3 regions of the Ruegeria sp. AO1 genome follow, and region 3 is predicted to be linked to each of the others. Evidence: riboswitches for the same ligand, from Rfam matches in the RefSeq annotation. Region 3 holds a riboswitch; each other region holds the start of a gene.
The links. A riboswitch is a leader RNA that binds a small molecule or an ion and turns the genes downstream of it on or off. The one in region 3 is predicted to bind cobalamin.

Region 1 (5,472 bases), 1.8 Mb from region 3:
AGACCTGCAGCAGGTTCTGGCATGGTGTCCGGCGAGTCAGACAGCGGCTTTGGTCGGGTCATCCGGGGTTGGCAAAACAACGCTCGCCAACGGAATGACCGGTCAGGATCAGGCAACTGCGGCAATCCGCGAGGATGATGCGCGAGGCCGCCACACCACGACGTCTCGCGCCTTACATCCGATGCAAAATGGCGGTTGGCTGGTCGACACCCCCGGCATGCGCGCCCTGCGCCTGCTCGACGCGCAGGACGGGGTGGACGAAGTGTTCTCGGACATTCTGGAGCTGGCCCAAACCTGCCGGTTCTCGGATTGCCAGCATGAGGCCGAGCCCGGTTGCGCTGTGCAGGCGGCGATTGAAGCAGGCACACTGGATGCAGATCGGTTGGAACGCTGGCGCAAGCTGAGGCGCGAGGATCAGCGCAACTCTGAGACCGTGGCCGAGGCGCGGGCACGCGACAAGGCTTTCGGCAAGATGGTCCGATCTGCGATGCACGGAAAATCCGCGCGGCGCGGCAATTGAAACACGGGCTGAAAAAGGGGCGTCGGTCCGCCGGCGCCCCCCATCAAGCGATCAATCGTGGCCAGAGCACCGCATTTCGGCGGGCAAACACACCGATATGGCCGATCTCCCGAACACCAAACTCTTCCGGTGACAACAGGTGACGGCGTGCTTTTGGACCATAAAGCTCGGCCAACCGCCAAACGGCAGCTTCTGGGACCATCTCATCATCTGTGAAGGCAAAAAGGTCGACGGGAACGTCAGCATCCTGCCACGTAGCTTGCGGCAGTGTGTCTCCGATCTCGGGCAGATAGCTTTGCGGCGCGGTGCACCATTTGCGCCATTGCCAATAGACCTTAGGCGGTAGGTCTGTTCCAAACCCAAGTGCCTTGCCCGGCAAATACCCCAGGCCGCTCACGACCAGAGGCACATGCCCATACCAGAACAACCCGGCCAGAGCGCGGTACGGCCAAGGATGATCGCCCAACTTCACAAGGCCAGAACAGACGCAGATCATGCGATCAATCTTGTCGATATCCGGCTGCACTGGCCCCAGCATCCCTCCAAGCGAATGACCAACAGACCATTGCTGCGACAGCGGGAACCGTCGGCGCATCTCGGCCCGCGCGGCGGGCATGTCCTGCAACGCCCAATCCGCCATCGAGATCTTCGACCGACGCTGTGGCCCCGATTTCGAATGACCGAATTCCCGGTAGTCATAGATCAGACAGGCGATATCCCGATCCGACGCCAACCACTGTGCGAAATGCTTGTAGTAGTCACGCAGAACTCCCGTCGCGCTGTTGACCACCACTACGGTTTCGGGCTGCGCCACGGGCCGGTAGATCCGCCCGGACAGGGCGCCATCCCCCACCGGGATCTGAACATCTTCGATCAGCACTGTATGGTTTGAATCCAACATGGGTATCCTCGGCGGAAAACTGAACTGATGAGTTCATATTGCAACTTGACCCCAGACAGCCCATGCAAGTCAACTGCGATCCCGCTTGACCACGCGTCCACTTCGCGGCTCGGCTTTCCGCAACGCAGAAAGTTCAACTTGACTCAGAATGGTTATGAACGCTAGCGATGGTTCGATGGTTCTCGGCTTTCACAAGACGTCGGGATGAAAAGGGAACACGGTGCGGTTTTCCCCGGCTTGATCGGGTCAAACCAAGTCCGCGACTGCCCCCGCAACTGTAAGCGGTGAGCGATGTCGAAAAGCCACTGGCCGAAAGGCCGGGAAGGTCGGCAGAGCAGTGACCCGCAAGTCAGGAGACCTGCCATCGTCAACATAACCCAAACTCGGGCGGGGTGTCCGGGCAGGCCGTGACAGACCCTATCTGCCCCACCTGATCCCAGCACCAGTCCACCGCGCGGAGGGCGCAGGATGATCTGGAAGACGAAGACACATAGGTTCTCAGCAACCATCTGCCAACATACCGGCAAGACTTGCCCTGCATTGGCACGGCTGGCGCGTTCGATGGTTGACGCACTGGACCAAGCCGGTCCGGCGACCACATCGGATTTCGCAATCGAAGGCAGCAGCGACCTGACCCATTGCACGGACGGCTGCCACGCCCGGTTTCGGGCCAGCCAGTCTCGGGTGCGGGTCTATTGCGGAGCGGACCCTAATGCCGACAGCGAGACCCTCCATCGCTACGCCGACCTTATGTTCGGAACCGAAACGAGCAGCCTGCCTAGCGCAGCGATGACATCCCTGCCCTGCGCCATGCTCGAGGCATCAGTGATTGCGCCGCGCAAACCGGCCCCGGCGGAACTGCAACTGTCGGCTTAAGAATCCGCCAAAACTCGGGCGGGCAAGATGGCCCAGTGCTTCTGCGCATCGGTTTCGACTGCGCAGGGGCGCAGCTTGCGCAACCGGTCCAGCGCTTGGATTGGAGCCTCACCGCATTCGATCATCAATCTCAGCACAACCATGCCAGAGCGACCGCATCCGCCCTGACAATGGACAAGCACGCGCCCTCCGCCAGACAAAGCCTGACGCGCCGCGGCACTGACATCGGGCCATTGCGCATCAACCTCTGACGGTGGCACGCCGAAATCCTGAATCGGCAAGTGCACCCAGCGGCTGGCGCGACCCTGAACGTCGCGGCCAAAATCGCGGGCTCCGAACTGGACCAGCTCGGCCTCGGTTGTCATCGACAACACGAGGCCCGGCTTCCAATCTCCGATCGTTTCAAGGTCGCCTGCATAGTCGCCGCCCTTTCCCGGCATCGACGTCAGGGCAAGTGTGCCCCCGCCCACTTGCAAAGCATGAATGACCAAATTCGTCATGACAGCATCCCCCCGGAAGCGTTGATCCTGACTTTAATGCGTTTCGGGTTTTATCTGAATCACCCTGCGACACGAATGTCCCGAGAACGCCGCAGGCGTGGCAGGGTATTCGTGTCTCAAGTTAAACCCGAAACGCTCTAGGCTTGAGTCACAATCCGCAGAGTGTACCCCTGACGCGCCGGTTTCCAAAACAAAATCGTTCTTCAACTCATGTGGACGCGGGCGGCGCAGGCCTCTACGCTGCGGTGACGTCCCGAATCCGCCAGAGCAGACATGACCGACTCAGACAGCCCCGCCTATCAGGTTCTCGCCCGCAAATATCGCCCGGAAACCTTTGCCGATCTGGTGGGTCAAGATGCGATGGTCCGCACGCTGAAAAACGCGTTCGAGGCGGACCGCATCGCGCAAGCCTTTGTCATGACGGGCATTCGTGGAACCGGCAAAACCACGACCGCGCGGATCATTGCGAAAGGCATGAACTGTATCGGACCGGACGGAAATGGCGGCCCCACGACCGAACCTTGCGGCCAATGTGAACACTGCGTTGCCATCATGGAAGGTCGCCATGTCGACGTGATGGAGATGGACGCCGCCAGCCGCACCGGCGTCAATGATATTCGCGAGATCATCGACAGTGTCCGCTACCGCGCTGCCTCGGCCCGCTACAAGATCTACATCATCGATGAAGTCCACATGCTGTCGACCAGCGCCTTCAACGCGCTGCTCAAGACGCTCGAGGAGCCGCCGGCGCATGTGAAGTTCATCTTCGCCACAACCGAAATTCGCAAGGTTCCCGTCACGGTTCTGTCGCGCTGCCAGCGCTTCGACCTGCGCCGGATCGAACCCGAGGATATGATCGGCCTGCTGCGCAAGATCGCCTCGGCGGAGAGTGCTGAGATTGCCGAAGACGCCTTGGCGCTGATCACCCGTGCTGCCGAGGGATCTGCTCGCGACGCGACCTCATTGCTCGATCAGGCGATCTCGCACGGGGCCGGAGAGACGACGGCAGATCAGGTACGCGCGATGCTAGGCCTGGCGGATCGTGGCCGGGTTCTGGACCTCATGGACATGGTCCTGCGGGGCGATGCGGCAGGGGCGCTGACCGAGCTTGGTGGCCAATATGCCGAAGGGGCTGATCCACTAGCCGTGCTGCGTGATCTGGCCGAAATCACTCATTGGGTTTCGGTCGTGAAGATCACTCCGGACGCAGCCGAAGACCCTACTGTTTCCCCGGATGAACGCGCCCGGGGCCAGCAGATGGCTGAGGCCCTTCCCATGCGGGTACTGACTCGGATGTGGCAGATGCTGTTGAAAGCGCTTGAGGAAGTTTCAGCCGCCCCCAACGCCATGATGGCTGCCGAAATGGCTGTGATCCGCCTGACTCACGTGGCCGACTTACCCAGCCCGGAAGAGCTGATCAAACGGCTGCAGGATACGCCTCCGCCCCCCAACGGCGGCCCAGGCGGCGGGACGCCAATCCAAAGCAACGGAGCGGCCCCGGTTGAAGCCCGCGCCGCTACAAGCTACGACCCTGCGCCACGCGGGTCCGGCGGCGCACCAGTCGCCGCTTTGGCGCAAGACACGCAGACCGCATTGGCGCGATACCCGAGTTTCGAACATGTGGTCGAGCTGATCCGGAACAACCGAGACGTCAAACTTCTGGTCGAGGTCGAAAACGGCGTGCGGCTGGTCTCTTACCAGCCGGGACGGATCGAGTTCACCCCTTCAGCGCAAGCCCCGACTGATCTTGCACCACGGCTGGGATCGGCCTTGCAACGTTGGACTGGCAACAGATGGGCGGTGTCCATTGTATCGGATGGCGACGCTTCGACGATCGCCGAAATCCGCGATAAAGCCGAACTGGCTCTGAAAGAAGAGGCCACGGCACATCCGCTGGTTCAGGCCGTTCTGGCAAGTTTCCCCAAGGCCAAAATCACCCGTATCGAAACACCGGAACAACGCGCCGCCCAAGTCGAGACCGAAGCCCTGCCCGAGGTCGAAGATGAATGGGATCCTTTCGAAGAAGACTGATCTCTATACAAAACCAAACCCTCCCGCGCCCGCCACGGGCAATCGGCTAAAGCCGATCACCCTGGGCGGCCTTGGGCCCGGCAGCGCTCGGGCAAAGCCCGAGCGCTGCCGGGCCCAACGGGAGCAAAGGTCTTGCCAAAGACCTTGACGACAGGCGGGAGCGCGCTCTGCTCTTGTGTCACCACGGTGACCCCCGTATCTAGGCACAAACCGTACTTACAGGAGAAGCAACATGCTCAAAGGACTAGGCGGCCTTGGCGATATGGCCAAGATGATGAAATCCGCGCAGGATCTTCAGACCAAGATGACCGAGATGCAGGAAGAGCTGAACAACCTGACGGTTGTCGGTGAATCCGGCGCAGGGCTGGTCAAAGCAACGGCAACTGCCAAAGGAGAGCTGAAGGGCCTGGATATCGACCCGTCGATCTTCAATGGCGACGACAAGGAAGTGGTTGAGGACCTGATCCTGGCGGCCATCAAGGACGCACAGACCAAAGCCGCCGAGCGCTCGCAGGCCGAGATGGCCAAACTGACCGAAAGCATGGGCCTGCCCGCAGACATCAAGCTGCCGTTCTGATCTCCATCTTTTCAATAGTACTCCCGCCGGAGGCTCCCTCCGGCGTCAGACAGGATAGGCCGTGAGT
Region 2 (5,472 bases), on a different contig from region 3:
TGCCGGTGGCGTCTTCCTTGTTGGTGGCGTCGCCGAGAAAAACCGCTGGATGTTTGGCGAAACCTTCTGCGACGCGTTCAATGCAGGCGGGCGTTTCAGCGAGTTGCGGCAGTCGATGAACCTTTATATCTCGGAACAGGCCGAATTTGGCATTGTTGGCGCTAACAACTTCTGTAAAAATGCGCTTCAGCGATAACTGAGCGTATTTTGGAAGAGGGTGTGGGATGATCCTGTGTTGTGGAGAAGCCCTGATCGACATGATTGCTGAGCCGACCCTGTCCGGGCAGGACGGTTTCGTTCCCCATTCCGGTGGCGCTATATTCAATACCTCTATCGCTTTGGGCAGGTTGGGCGCGCCCGTTGGGCTGCTGACTGGCCTGTCCTCGGACATGTTCGGGCATCAATTGGCCGATGACCTGCGGGCCAGCCATGTAGACACGACACATGTGATTGCCTCGGACAGGCCGACCACGCTGGCGTTTGTTCAACTGAAGGACGGCCACGCGACTTACACGTTTGTCGATGAAAACACTGCGGGTCGGATGCTGCGTGCAGAGGATATGCCGCGCCAACTTCCCGCGGTTTCAGCGCTGTATTTTGGTGGCATCAGCCTTGCCTGTGAGCCTTGCGCGGATGCCTATGCCGCGATGCTGGCGCAACATGGCGCGAACTGTGCTGTGATGTTGGACCCCAATATCCGACCCGGTTTCATACAGGATCAGACCCGCTACCGCACGCGGTTGAACCAGATGATCGAACAGGCCGATATCGTCAAAGTCTCGGATGAGGATCTGGACTGGATCATCCCCGGCCCGGAAAACCACGATCAGAAAGTCCCTTTGCTGCTTCAAGCAGGCCCCTCCGCGGTCATCGTCACCCGTGGGAGTGAGGGCGCCTCGGGCTACCTGGCCAACGGTGCTGTGGTCTCAGTCCCTGTCAAAAGGGTGCAAGTTGTGGATACGGTTGGTGCGGGGGACACGTTTAACGCCGGGGTTCTGGCCTCGCTGGAACGGGCTGGCCTGCTGACAAAGCCGGGCTTAAAAGCACTGTCCGCGGATGCGCTACGCGACGCCTTGACCTTGGGCGCAGAGGTGGCTGCTGTGACCGTCTCACGCGCCGGAGCCAACCCGCCCTGGTCGCATGAAATATAGCCCTACGAAGAGTCCGAGATGAAACGATCCGAAATCAACCGTATCAAGACCGAAGCCCAGGCATTCATCAGTTCATTTGGTGCCGTTCTGCCACCTTTCGCAGATTGGACACCTGACCAGATGCGCAGCGCCCAGGCGGACAGTATTCGTGCCCATGGGCTAGGTTGGGATATCACCGATTACGGTCAAGGCAAGTTTGATGAGCTTGGGTTGTTTCTGTTCACCCTGCGCAACGGTAACGTCAGCGATCTGAGCCGGGGACGCGGTATGCTCTATGCCGAAAAACTGCTGATCTCTCGCGACAAACAGCTATCGCCGATGCATCGCCATATCGTCAAAGCCGAGGACATCATCAACCGTGGGGGCGGCGATCTAGTTATGGAAATCTATGCGTCGGACCCCGATGGCGGTATCGACCGCGACAACGCGGTCACCGTTCCCAGCGATGCCTGCCCTGTATCCATACAGCCCGGAGAGCATCTTCGCCTGAAGCCAGGCCAGAGCGTGACCTTGATGCCCGGCATCTGGCACGCCTTTTGGGCGGAAGGTGCGGATTGTTTGATTGGCGAAGTCTCAACCGTGAATGACGACCGGACGGACAACGTATTTGAAGACCCGATCCCCCGCTTTGCAACAATCGAAGAAGACACAGCCCCGGATTTCCTGTTGGTTGCCGATTACTGACTTCATTTGGAATTTCACGCTTGCCTTTTCTGACTATTTTTGTCAATTAACAGCCGGCCCAGTCAGATTCCGTTGGAAACATCGCCCGGTCCCATTTTTGCGACCGAAAGATAACCTGACATGCGAAAATCCCTCGCCGACCTGTTGGCCATGGACGCCGTTGCCAGCCGCTATGGCTGCGCATTGAGACCAAAACTGAGGCAGGCGATCGAGGCTGATCTCACTTTTCCAGCTCGCGCCGCATCACCGCGCCCTTAAACGCCGGTTGATCCCAACACACTTCCGTTAAACGTCCACCCATTGGTTGCGAAAGCCCTCGACCCCAAAAGGGAACGCGCATGAAACACTCGGCATCCGACCACACATTGCCATTCGCCGATTTTGACGGTTTCGAACGCGGTTTGCTGCCTGTCATTCGGCACTTCATCCTTAGCTTCACCGAGCCGGAAACGCAGGCTTGGCAACATGCTTTCACGGTTGCAACCGAACGCTGGGGGCGCGATCAGGGGCTGGTTCTGGCGCAGATGGTCTTCAAAGTCATCAAGGCCACGTTATACATCCGGCCTAGGGGACTAGCCTTCAACGACCCGCTTTGTGTTGAGACGCGGCACGAGCTGACATGTGACGAACGCGCCCTGTTGCGGATGCTGCATCACATGCGCCGCGACGAAACTCCGGCGGCACGCGATGCCTTGAACGAATTGACCGGAGGCTACCCGGACGCGCACCTGATACAGGCCGGTTTGACCCTAGCCAGCCAGTTCCCAACAAATGGCGCCGGACCGGGCCAACCCGCCCGCAGGCCGACCTTACGCGTGGTCGCTTAGCGCGATTCCTGCGCTTGACAATAGGAGCGTGAGCAGACTAGCTGCTTTCGATGGTTCCCGACGGCCTGTGCCTTAGGGATGAAAATGGGAATACGGTGCGGCCCAAAGGCCAATGCCGTGACTGCCCCCGCAACTGTAAGCGGAGAGCGACGCCACAAAACCACTGGCCCCTAAGGTCGGGAAGGTTGGCCGAGCAATGACCCGCAAGTCAGGAGACCTGCCATCACAGATTAACCAACCCGGGGCGGGGTGTCCCGGAAGGAGGCTCGATGGCACATCTGCGTGCTGATGCAACTCATGGCTTTTGCCTTCAATCGGCTTTTGTTCAAGTCGGCGACGCGTGCCATGGCTGATCATTTCGTCCTGATATGCGGCACCTGCAAAGGGCCGATCCCTCCGCACGAGGCGAAGGAAGCGCTGGACGGCCAGCTGCCCGAGGGGTTCTCGACACGTCTGATCGACTGTATGGCCGGGTGCGACCGCCCGATGACAGTCGGGCTGCAGGCCAAGGGCAAGGCACAATACCTGTTCGGCGACATTCAATCCCCTGCCGATCTGAGCGCATTGGCCGAGTTCGCCCATCAGTTTCGGGACAGCAAGGATGGTTGGACCAGCGCCTCGACCCGTCCTTTGGCGCTCTACACCAAAACCCTGTCGCGCATGCCCTGCCTGCCACCGGAGGGCACGGCATGAGCTTTCTGGTCGCTGAAAATCTGGAATACTACGCCCTGAACGGCGATGTTCTGCTGCGCGACACCTCGTTTACGCTTGAGGAAGGCGCGATATTGGCCGTTGCCGGCCCGAACGGGGCGGGCAAAACGACGCTGCTCAACCTCTTGTGCGGCGTCGAAAGGCTGGCTCTGGGGGATGTGCGCATTCAGGGCCAAAGCCTGCGGAAACTGTCGTCGCTGGAAAGGGCCAGACGGATTGCCGTTGTCGGCCAGCAGGAAACCCCCGATGGGCGGCTGCAACTGCGGGACTATGTGGCGTTGGGACAGATCCCGATCAGGGCCGACAAATCCGCCGAGGATCATCAGGCGGACCTGCAGCGCGTTCTCGACACCACCGAACTGTCTCATCTGGCGGACAAACAGATGGCAAAACTGTCGGGCGGAGAGCGCCAACGCGCCCATATCGCACGGGCTTTGGCGCAGAACCCCTCGCTGCTGTTTTTGGACGAACCGACCAACCATCTGGACCCGGATGCCAAGGGGCACATGCTGTCTCTGGTCGCCGAGTTGGGCGTGACGGTTGTGATGATCGTCCACGATCTGGTCATGATCCCCGAATTCGCCAGCCACGTCGCCCTGATGAAGAACGCACAGCTAACGGCCTTCGGCCCGGTCTCCGAGGTTCTGACGCCGGACCGCGTGCGCGAGACATTTGGTGTTGACTATTTGTGTTTCCAGCACGAAGGACGCGTGATCCCCGCGCTGGACATCCGAAAACGAAAGCTTTCATCTTAACAGGAGAGATTGATGAAACTGAAACTCTTGTCCGCTGCGGTCCTAAGCGCGCTGGCGGGCGGCGCTGCCGCGCAAGAGATCACCGTCGACAATTGCGGTGAACCTCTGGTGTTCGACAGCAAGCCCGAGCGGATCGTGGTTCATGACATGAACATGACCGACATGGCCTTTGCGCTGGGTCTTCAAGACAGCATCGTTGGCCTGACCGGCATCACCGGCTGGTACAAAACTAGCCCAGATTTCGACGCGCAGCGCGGTGACATTCCCGAGCTCGCTCCGAAATACCCGACGGTCGAGAACCTCGTTGCGGTCGAACCCGACATGTTCTTCGCCGGTTGGTACTACGGCATGAAACCCGGCGGTGACGTCACCCCCGACACGCTGGAGCCCTTTGGCATCAAGACCATGGTGCTGACTGAAAGCTGCATTCACCTGACCACAGACCGTCCCGAAGCCAGCATGGACCTGCTGTTTGATGACGTTCTGCGTCTCGGCACGGTCATGCATGTCGAACACAAGGCGAACGCGCTGGTCTCGGGCTGGAAAGACCAACTGGCCGCGATCGAGGCCAAAACCGCCGATCTGGAAAAACCCCGCGTCTTCCTGCTGGACGGCCCGGCCGATGCGCCCTTTACCGCAGGCAAATATGCCATTCCCGACGCGATGATCGCAGCGGCTGGCGGCGTCAACGTTACCCATGACATGGACACTAGCTGGGGCCGCACCTCGTGGGAGGCTGTCGCCGCCTCGAACCCCGAATTCCTTGTCCTGCTGGACTATCAAACCGGCAACGGCGCGGCGGATACCTTCAAGTTCCTGCAGGAACACCCGGTGATGTCGCAGACCGATGCAGTCAAGAACGAGCGCTGGATCGGCCTGCGTTACGAAGAGCTGACACCGGGACCGGCAAACATCGAAGCGATCGAGAAGATGGCAACGGCAATGCACCGGGGTAACAGCTAAGATGACGAAAACGGGCCGGGCGGTCCTGTTAGGGGCGGTCATTCTGACCGCCCTTTTGCTGCTTTCGACGATCTACGGAACTACCCCGATCCCCTTGGCCGAGGTTTTCACCGCGATTGGGCTGGGTACTGGCGTATCTGAGGGCGACATGTCCCCTCTGCACCGGATCGTCTTTGACCTGCGCCTGCCCCGCGCGTTGTTTGCGGCAGTGATTGGGGCCGGGCTGGGTGTTGTCGGGGTCGTTTTACAAACGACAACGCGCAATGACTTGGCTGACCCGTTTCTGTTTGGCCTTTCGTCCGGGGCCGCTGCGGGTGCCGTCTTGGTCATCACTGTAACAGGCGATGTTCTGGGCATCTGGACCCTGCCACTTGCGGCCTT
Region 3 (5,472 bases):
ATGAACGCATCTGTCAGGTTGTCAGCCCAGACGGCCCGTCCGGGAACAGTACTCAGGGCAATGGCCGCAGTCACTGCAAGCGCTTTGACCAGCTTTCCCGCTGTCTTTCCACGCATACCAAATCCTCTCAAATCGAAATTACGCTGCCTCTCCGGCAGTTTGCGTCTTTATGTTCAACTAATCAAGGTGGTGGAAACAACAGTCAGCGGACTATAGCGAAAATGCACACTCTTGGGAAAAACCGTCCAAAACCAGCGCACTGGCGTTGAAGGCATCCCGCCAACTGACCACACCACCGGCCTTGCGACCTATGCGAACCGTACCCAGTCGCCCATCCACAAACAGACAGGCGATCCGGCCCTGATCCTTCAATTGGTCCAGTACCGTGTCGGGCACCTGTTCGACACCGCCTTGTATCATAATCACGTCATAAGGGCCATGCTCGGCAGCCCCTTCTCCAAGAGGACCTACATGGATGACGGCATTATCGACGTTTTCTTCCGTCAGCACGCTTTGCGCCTCAGAGGCAAGATGTTCGTCGGATTCGACGCCTACCACCAGCTGCGCCATTCGAGCGGCGATTGCGGTCGAATACCCGTAGGCCGACGCGATATCGAGGACCATTTCGTCATTGGAGATATTCAGCGCATCCAACATCTTGGCTAGAGTGCGCGGCTCAAGAATGCAGCGGTTGTTGCCCAGATCGATCAACCCTTCGACATAGGCCGCTTCGCGCTGTGCAGTTGGCACAAAGCTTTCACGCGGAACGGACAGCATCGCGTCGATAATTGGAAACTTGGTCACATCCGAGGGTCGTACCTGCGTATCAACCATGGTGCGGCGCCGGGCTGCGAAATCTGACATCTGATCTCTCTTTTCAATCCCTTGGGTATTTGGCTTGTGCCACACTCGACCTGACTCGACAACGGCCCAGATGCCGCAAGCCTGGTTCACGATCCGTTTAGACCAGCCGCACACAAATATTGATTTGCGGCCCAAAATCGACGGCAATCCTCTGGACGCCCCCGATGAAAGCTGCTAAAACGCCCACCACACCACGGCAAGTATTTGATTTTACTTGAAAAGGCGAGTTGGCGGAGTGGTGACGCAGCGGATTGCAAATCCGTGTACACCGGTTCGATTCCGGTACTCGCCTCCACATCCCCCTCCTTTAAATACCGGCTCCGGAATTCAGTTTTCAGGAGGAACGCCCCTGAGGCACAACCTCGTAACCTGGTTCTTCCGGCTCATCGTCCAGCATTTCCGTAGGAAAACCCGGTGCGCGGATGTCCAGGCCTGTGGCCTCTTCCAGACGTTTTATGATGTTTGGCGACAGCTCACGCTCGCCAAACCGGGCGATGCCATCCTCAAAGATCTTGATCATCACCGGATTGATTTCCAGCGGAACACCGGCGCGGTCGGCGACGTCCTGAAACAGGCCGATATCCTTTTTCACCAAATCCATAGTAAACGAAATATCGCGCGAGCCGTTCAAGATCACCTGGCTTTCGGTTTCGTGAACAAACGAGGTCCCTGACGAGATTTTGATGGCCTCGTAGGTGGTGTTCAAATCCATCCCGGCGGCCTTGGCGGTGACCAGCGCTTCAGCACAAGTGATCAGGTTGGCTGTGGCCAGATAGTTGGTCAGCACCTTCAGGACCGAGGCTGAGCCGAGCTCTCCGGTGTGCAGAACCCGCCGACCCATGGTCGTCAAGAAGGGCAGAATGCGTTCGAACGTATCGCGGTCGCAGCCAGCGAAGATAGAGATATTGCCCGTCGCCGCACGGTGGCAGCCACCCGAGACAGGGCAATCGACGGCGGCCCCTCCGCGCTCCAGAACCAAGGCACCCAGCCGCTTGACCTCAGCCTCGTCAGTGGTGGACATCTCCATCCAGATTTTACCGGGGCCAACTTCGGGCAGCATCTCCTGCATCACCGCGTCCGAGGCCGCTGGCGACGGCAGGCAGGTGATCACGGCATCGCATTCGCGCATCATCTGGGCCGGGTTTTCAGCCGCTTTGGCCCCCTGCGCGACAAAACCCTCAACCAGATCGGAGCTCAGGTCATGAACCGTCAGGTCGATTCCATTGCGCAGCAATGACCCTGACAGCTTACCGCCCACATTCCCAAGCCCGATAAAACCTACTTTCATGGATTTCGCCTCCGTTTACGATTTGAGGCCATGCGACCATGCATCAGCGCCATGTTCATGCCGCCTAGCGACGCTGGCAGGTCGCTTTTCAACGTGCCGCAGCGGTCTGAGCTGCATCACGCTTGACAAGCTGCGGGTGCGTGCCGCATGAGCCTCGTGTTGGTGTCTGTGCGAACAGATGAAAAGGGAATGCGTCAACGGGTTTTCCGCCAAGCGCAGCCGCCCCCGCGACCGTGACCGGAGAGGATGCCCAAGCCACTGGCGAAAAGCCGGGAAGGCGGGACATCCGACAGAGTACGCCTCTGACATCCGCAAGCCGGGAGACCTGCCAGCGCCCGAAGATGAAACCGGACGGGGTGTTCCGGTGTCGGGTCAAGGGACCCGCATGAAACCCCGTCCCCCACGATGAGGATTTGGGGGGATGAGAGACATGACCGAGACCGCTCCGGTCGAATTACTGGTTTGCACCACCTGTCGTCGCGGGCTGCCCGCTGAAGACGATGCGAAACGCCCCGGCACCCTGTTGCACAAAGCGCTTGAACAGGCGGACCTACCGGAAGGGATTACCCTCAAAGCCGTGGAATGCTTGTCCAACTGCAACGAGGGCTGTTCCATCGTGCTGCGTGGCGGCCCGGATCGCTGGACCTTTGTCTATGAACATTTGAACGAAACCGACCATGTCGACGTGATCGTTGACGGCGCCACCAAGTACCTCGCGACCGAAGATGGTCTGGTCAAATGGCGTGAGCGCCCTGAACACTTCCGCAAAAACTGCGCAGCCCGTATTCCCCCGATTGGAGCCCTGAAATGAGCAACTTGGAAAAACTCCCCGTCACCGTGATCACTGGCTTCTTGGGCTCGGGCAAAACAACTCTCGTTAAGCACCTGATGCAGAACCCGCAAGGCAAGCGTCTGGCCGTGGTTGTTAATGAGTTCGGCGATGTCGGCGTCGATGGCGATATCCTGAAATCCTGCGCGATCCCGGATTGTCCGGTGGAAAACATCATGGAACTGGCGAACGGCTGCATCTGCTGCACTGTGGCCGATGATTTCATCCCGACCATCGAAGCCCTTATGGCGCTGGAGCCGCGCCCCGATCACATCCTGATCGAAACCTCGGGCCTCGCCCTGCCCAAGCCGCTGCTGAAGGCGTTCGACTGGCCCGATATCCGATCGAAAATCACTGTTGATGGCGTGATCGCGCTGGCCGATGCCGAGGCCGTCGCCGCTGGTCGCTTTGCTCCGAATGTCGAAGCGGTGGACGCTCAGCGCATGGCTGATGACTCGATCGACCATGAAACGCCCTTATCCGAGGTGTTTGAGGATCAGATTTCCTGCGCCGATATCATCCTGCTGACCAAGCCTGATCTGGCCGGTCCCGAAGGCGTGGCAAAAGCCAAAGAGATCATCGCCGCCGAGGCCCCTCGCCCGCTGCCCGTTGTCGAAGTGGCCGAAGGCGCCGTGGATGTGCGCGTCGTTCTGGGTCTTGAGGCCGCAGCCGAGGATGACATGGACGCTCGTCCTTCGCATCACGACGGTCACCACGATCACGAGCATGACGATTTCGAAAGCATCATCGTTGATCTGCCGGAACAGTCCGATCCTGCCGATTTGGTCGCCAAGATCGAACGTCTGGCCAATGAGCTGAACATCCTGCGCGTCAAAGGCTATGCCGCCGTGCAAGGCAAGCCGATGCGCCTGCTGGTGCAGGCCGTGGGTGCCCGTGTGCGTCATCAATACGACCGTCCATGGGGCCCCGGTGAGGAACGCCGCTCGCGCATGGTGGTGATCGCCGAGCACGATGATATCAAAGAAGCGGAAATCCGCGATATCCTCGCGGGTGTGACCGAGGCCGCCGAGTAAGGCCCATGCACGTCGTCTTCCGCGAAAGCCACGGGTTAGAAGAAACGGAAATCCCAACCGATCTGGGCCAGAGCCCGGCGGATTTGGTGGTGCTGTCCTTCTCGGACAGCGACCTTGGCGCTTTCGCGGCGGGCTGGCATCGCGGTGGCGGGCCGGATGGGCGTATGCCCACGATGCGGTTGGCGAACCTGACGGCGTTGAAACATCCTCTGTCCGTCGACACCTACGTGGAGCAGACGCTGGAGGGTGCGAAGGGCATTCTGATCCGCCTGATTGGCGGCGTGCCTTACTGGGCTTACGGGCTGCAGCAAGTGCTGTCGCTGGCGAAGGCCAAGGGCATCGCGTTGGCCGTCCTACCCGCCGACGGGCGTGAGGACCCGCGGCTGGATGACTATTCCACCCTGCCCGTCTCGACCCTGCGCCGTCTGGCACATCTCTGCGACACAGGCGGCGAAGTCGCGGCACAGGCCGCCTTGGCGCAGATGGCATTGGCGGCGGGGCTTTATGCCGGCCTTGTTATGGGGGCTAAAACCCTGCCCGAATCTGGCGCGTGGTGTCCTGATCGCGGCGTGATCCCGGTTGAGACAGCCTTTTCGGGCGACGCAAAACGTATCGTCGTCACCTTCTATCGCGCCTACCTGACCTCGGCGGACACGGCCCCTGTCGCCGCCGTGATCCGCAGCTTGCGGGATCGGGGGTTCGAGGCTGTGGGTCTCTTCGCGCCCTCGCTCAAAGCACCTGCTGCCGCTGAATGGTTGCGTGAAAACATCGTCGCTCTGAAGCCTTCGGCGATCATCAACGCCACCTCGTTCTCGGGCAAAGGCGCATCGGGAACGTCTCCTTTGGACGCGGCGGGCGTGCCCGTGTTTCAGATGGCCCTCGCCACATCCCGCCGCAAGGCTTGGGCCGAGGCCGAACGGGGCCTTTCCCCTGCCGATCTTGCCATGCATGTGGTGCTGCCCGAAGTCGACGGGCGCATTTCGGCGGGCATTGCCTCGTTCAAGGAACCGGGCAAGCGCGATCCGCATCTGGAATATTCCCGCTTTGCCCACCGGGCTGAGCAAGAGCGGATCGAAGCGATTATCGACCGTGTCGCCGGCTGGCTAACCCTGCATGACAAGCCCAAGGCGGATCAGGTGCCCGCGCTGGTGCTGTCGACCTATCCTGGCAAAGACTGGCAAATGGCGCATGCGGTGGGCCTCGACGCGCTGGCTTCGGCCGAGGCGATGCTGACCGATCTTCAGGCCGAGGGCTACAGCACCGCGCCGGCTGAGCCGATTGCGGAAACCCTGCTGGACGCGCGCATTTCGTGGTCTTTGGAAGATTACCAGGCAGCCCTAGCTGACCTGCCTGAGCAAATGCGGGCCGATCTCCAAACCGTTTGGGGCAAGCCCGAAGACGACCCTTTTTTAACCGAAGGCGCATTCCACTTCACCGCCCTGCGCCGAGGCAACGCG

Region 1: linked by a shared signal. The riboswitch ahead of ACR3FB_RS02210 (hypothetical protein) and the one ahead of ACR3FB_RS11055 (DUF1636 family protein) in region 3 are both predicted to bind cobalamin.
Region 2: linked by a shared signal. The riboswitch ahead of ACR3FB_RS23130 (DUF1636 family protein) and the one ahead of ACR3FB_RS11055 (DUF1636 family protein) in region 3 are both predicted to bind cobalamin.

What each region holds. Positions count from the first base shown of each region.
Region 1 is NZ_JBQFJC010000001.1:443,754-449,225, reverse strand. Features, by position in the region: gene rsgA (ribosome small subunit-dependent GTPase A) at 1-520, shown strand, start outside; gene ACR3FB_RS02215 (alpha/beta hydrolase family protein) at 564-1,421, opposite strand; cobalamin riboswitch at 1,582-1,801, shown strand; gene ACR3FB_RS02210 (hypothetical protein) at 1,890-2,297, shown strand; gene ACR3FB_RS02205 (protein-tyrosine phosphatase family protein) at 2,294-2,797, opposite strand; gene ACR3FB_RS02200 (DNA polymerase III subunit gamma/tau) at 3,071-4,828, shown strand; gene ACR3FB_RS02195 (YbaB/EbfC family nucleoid-associated protein) at 5,061-5,405, shown strand; gene recR (recombination mediator RecR) at 5,467-5,472, shown strand, end outside.
Region 2 is NZ_JBQFJC010000002.1:1,115,025-1,120,496, reverse strand. Features, by position in the region: gene ACR3FB_RS23150 (glucokinase) at 1-196, shown strand, start outside; gene ACR3FB_RS23145 (carbohydrate kinase family protein) at 225-1,151, shown strand; gene ACR3FB_RS23140 (D-lyxose/D-mannose family sugar isomerase) at 1,170-1,835, shown strand; gene ACR3FB_RS23135 (hypothetical protein) at 2,174-2,662, shown strand; cobalamin riboswitch at 2,697-2,901, shown strand; gene ACR3FB_RS23130 (DUF1636 family protein) at 3,008-3,355, shown strand; gene ACR3FB_RS23125 (ABC transporter ATP-binding protein) at 3,352-4,128, shown strand; gene ACR3FB_RS23120 (ABC transporter substrate-binding protein) at 4,141-5,091, shown strand; gene ACR3FB_RS23115 (FecCD family ABC transporter permease) at 5,093-5,472, shown strand, end outside.
Region 3 is NZ_JBQFJC010000001.1:2,228,783-2,234,254, forward strand. Features, by position in the region: gene ACR3FB_RS11035 (TolC family outer membrane protein) at 1-116, opposite strand, end outside; gene ACR3FB_RS11040 (protein-L-isoaspartate O-methyltransferase family protein) at 211-864, opposite strand; tRNA gene ACR3FB_RS11045 (tRNA-Cys) at 1,086-1,159, shown strand; gene ACR3FB_RS11050 (NAD(P)-dependent oxidoreductase) at 1,199-2,152, opposite strand; cobalamin riboswitch at 2,296-2,499, shown strand; gene ACR3FB_RS11055 (DUF1636 family protein) at 2,583-2,963, shown strand; gene cobW (cobalamin biosynthesis protein CobW) at 2,960-4,015, shown strand; gene cobN (cobaltochelatase subunit CobN) at 4,021-5,472, shown strand, end outside.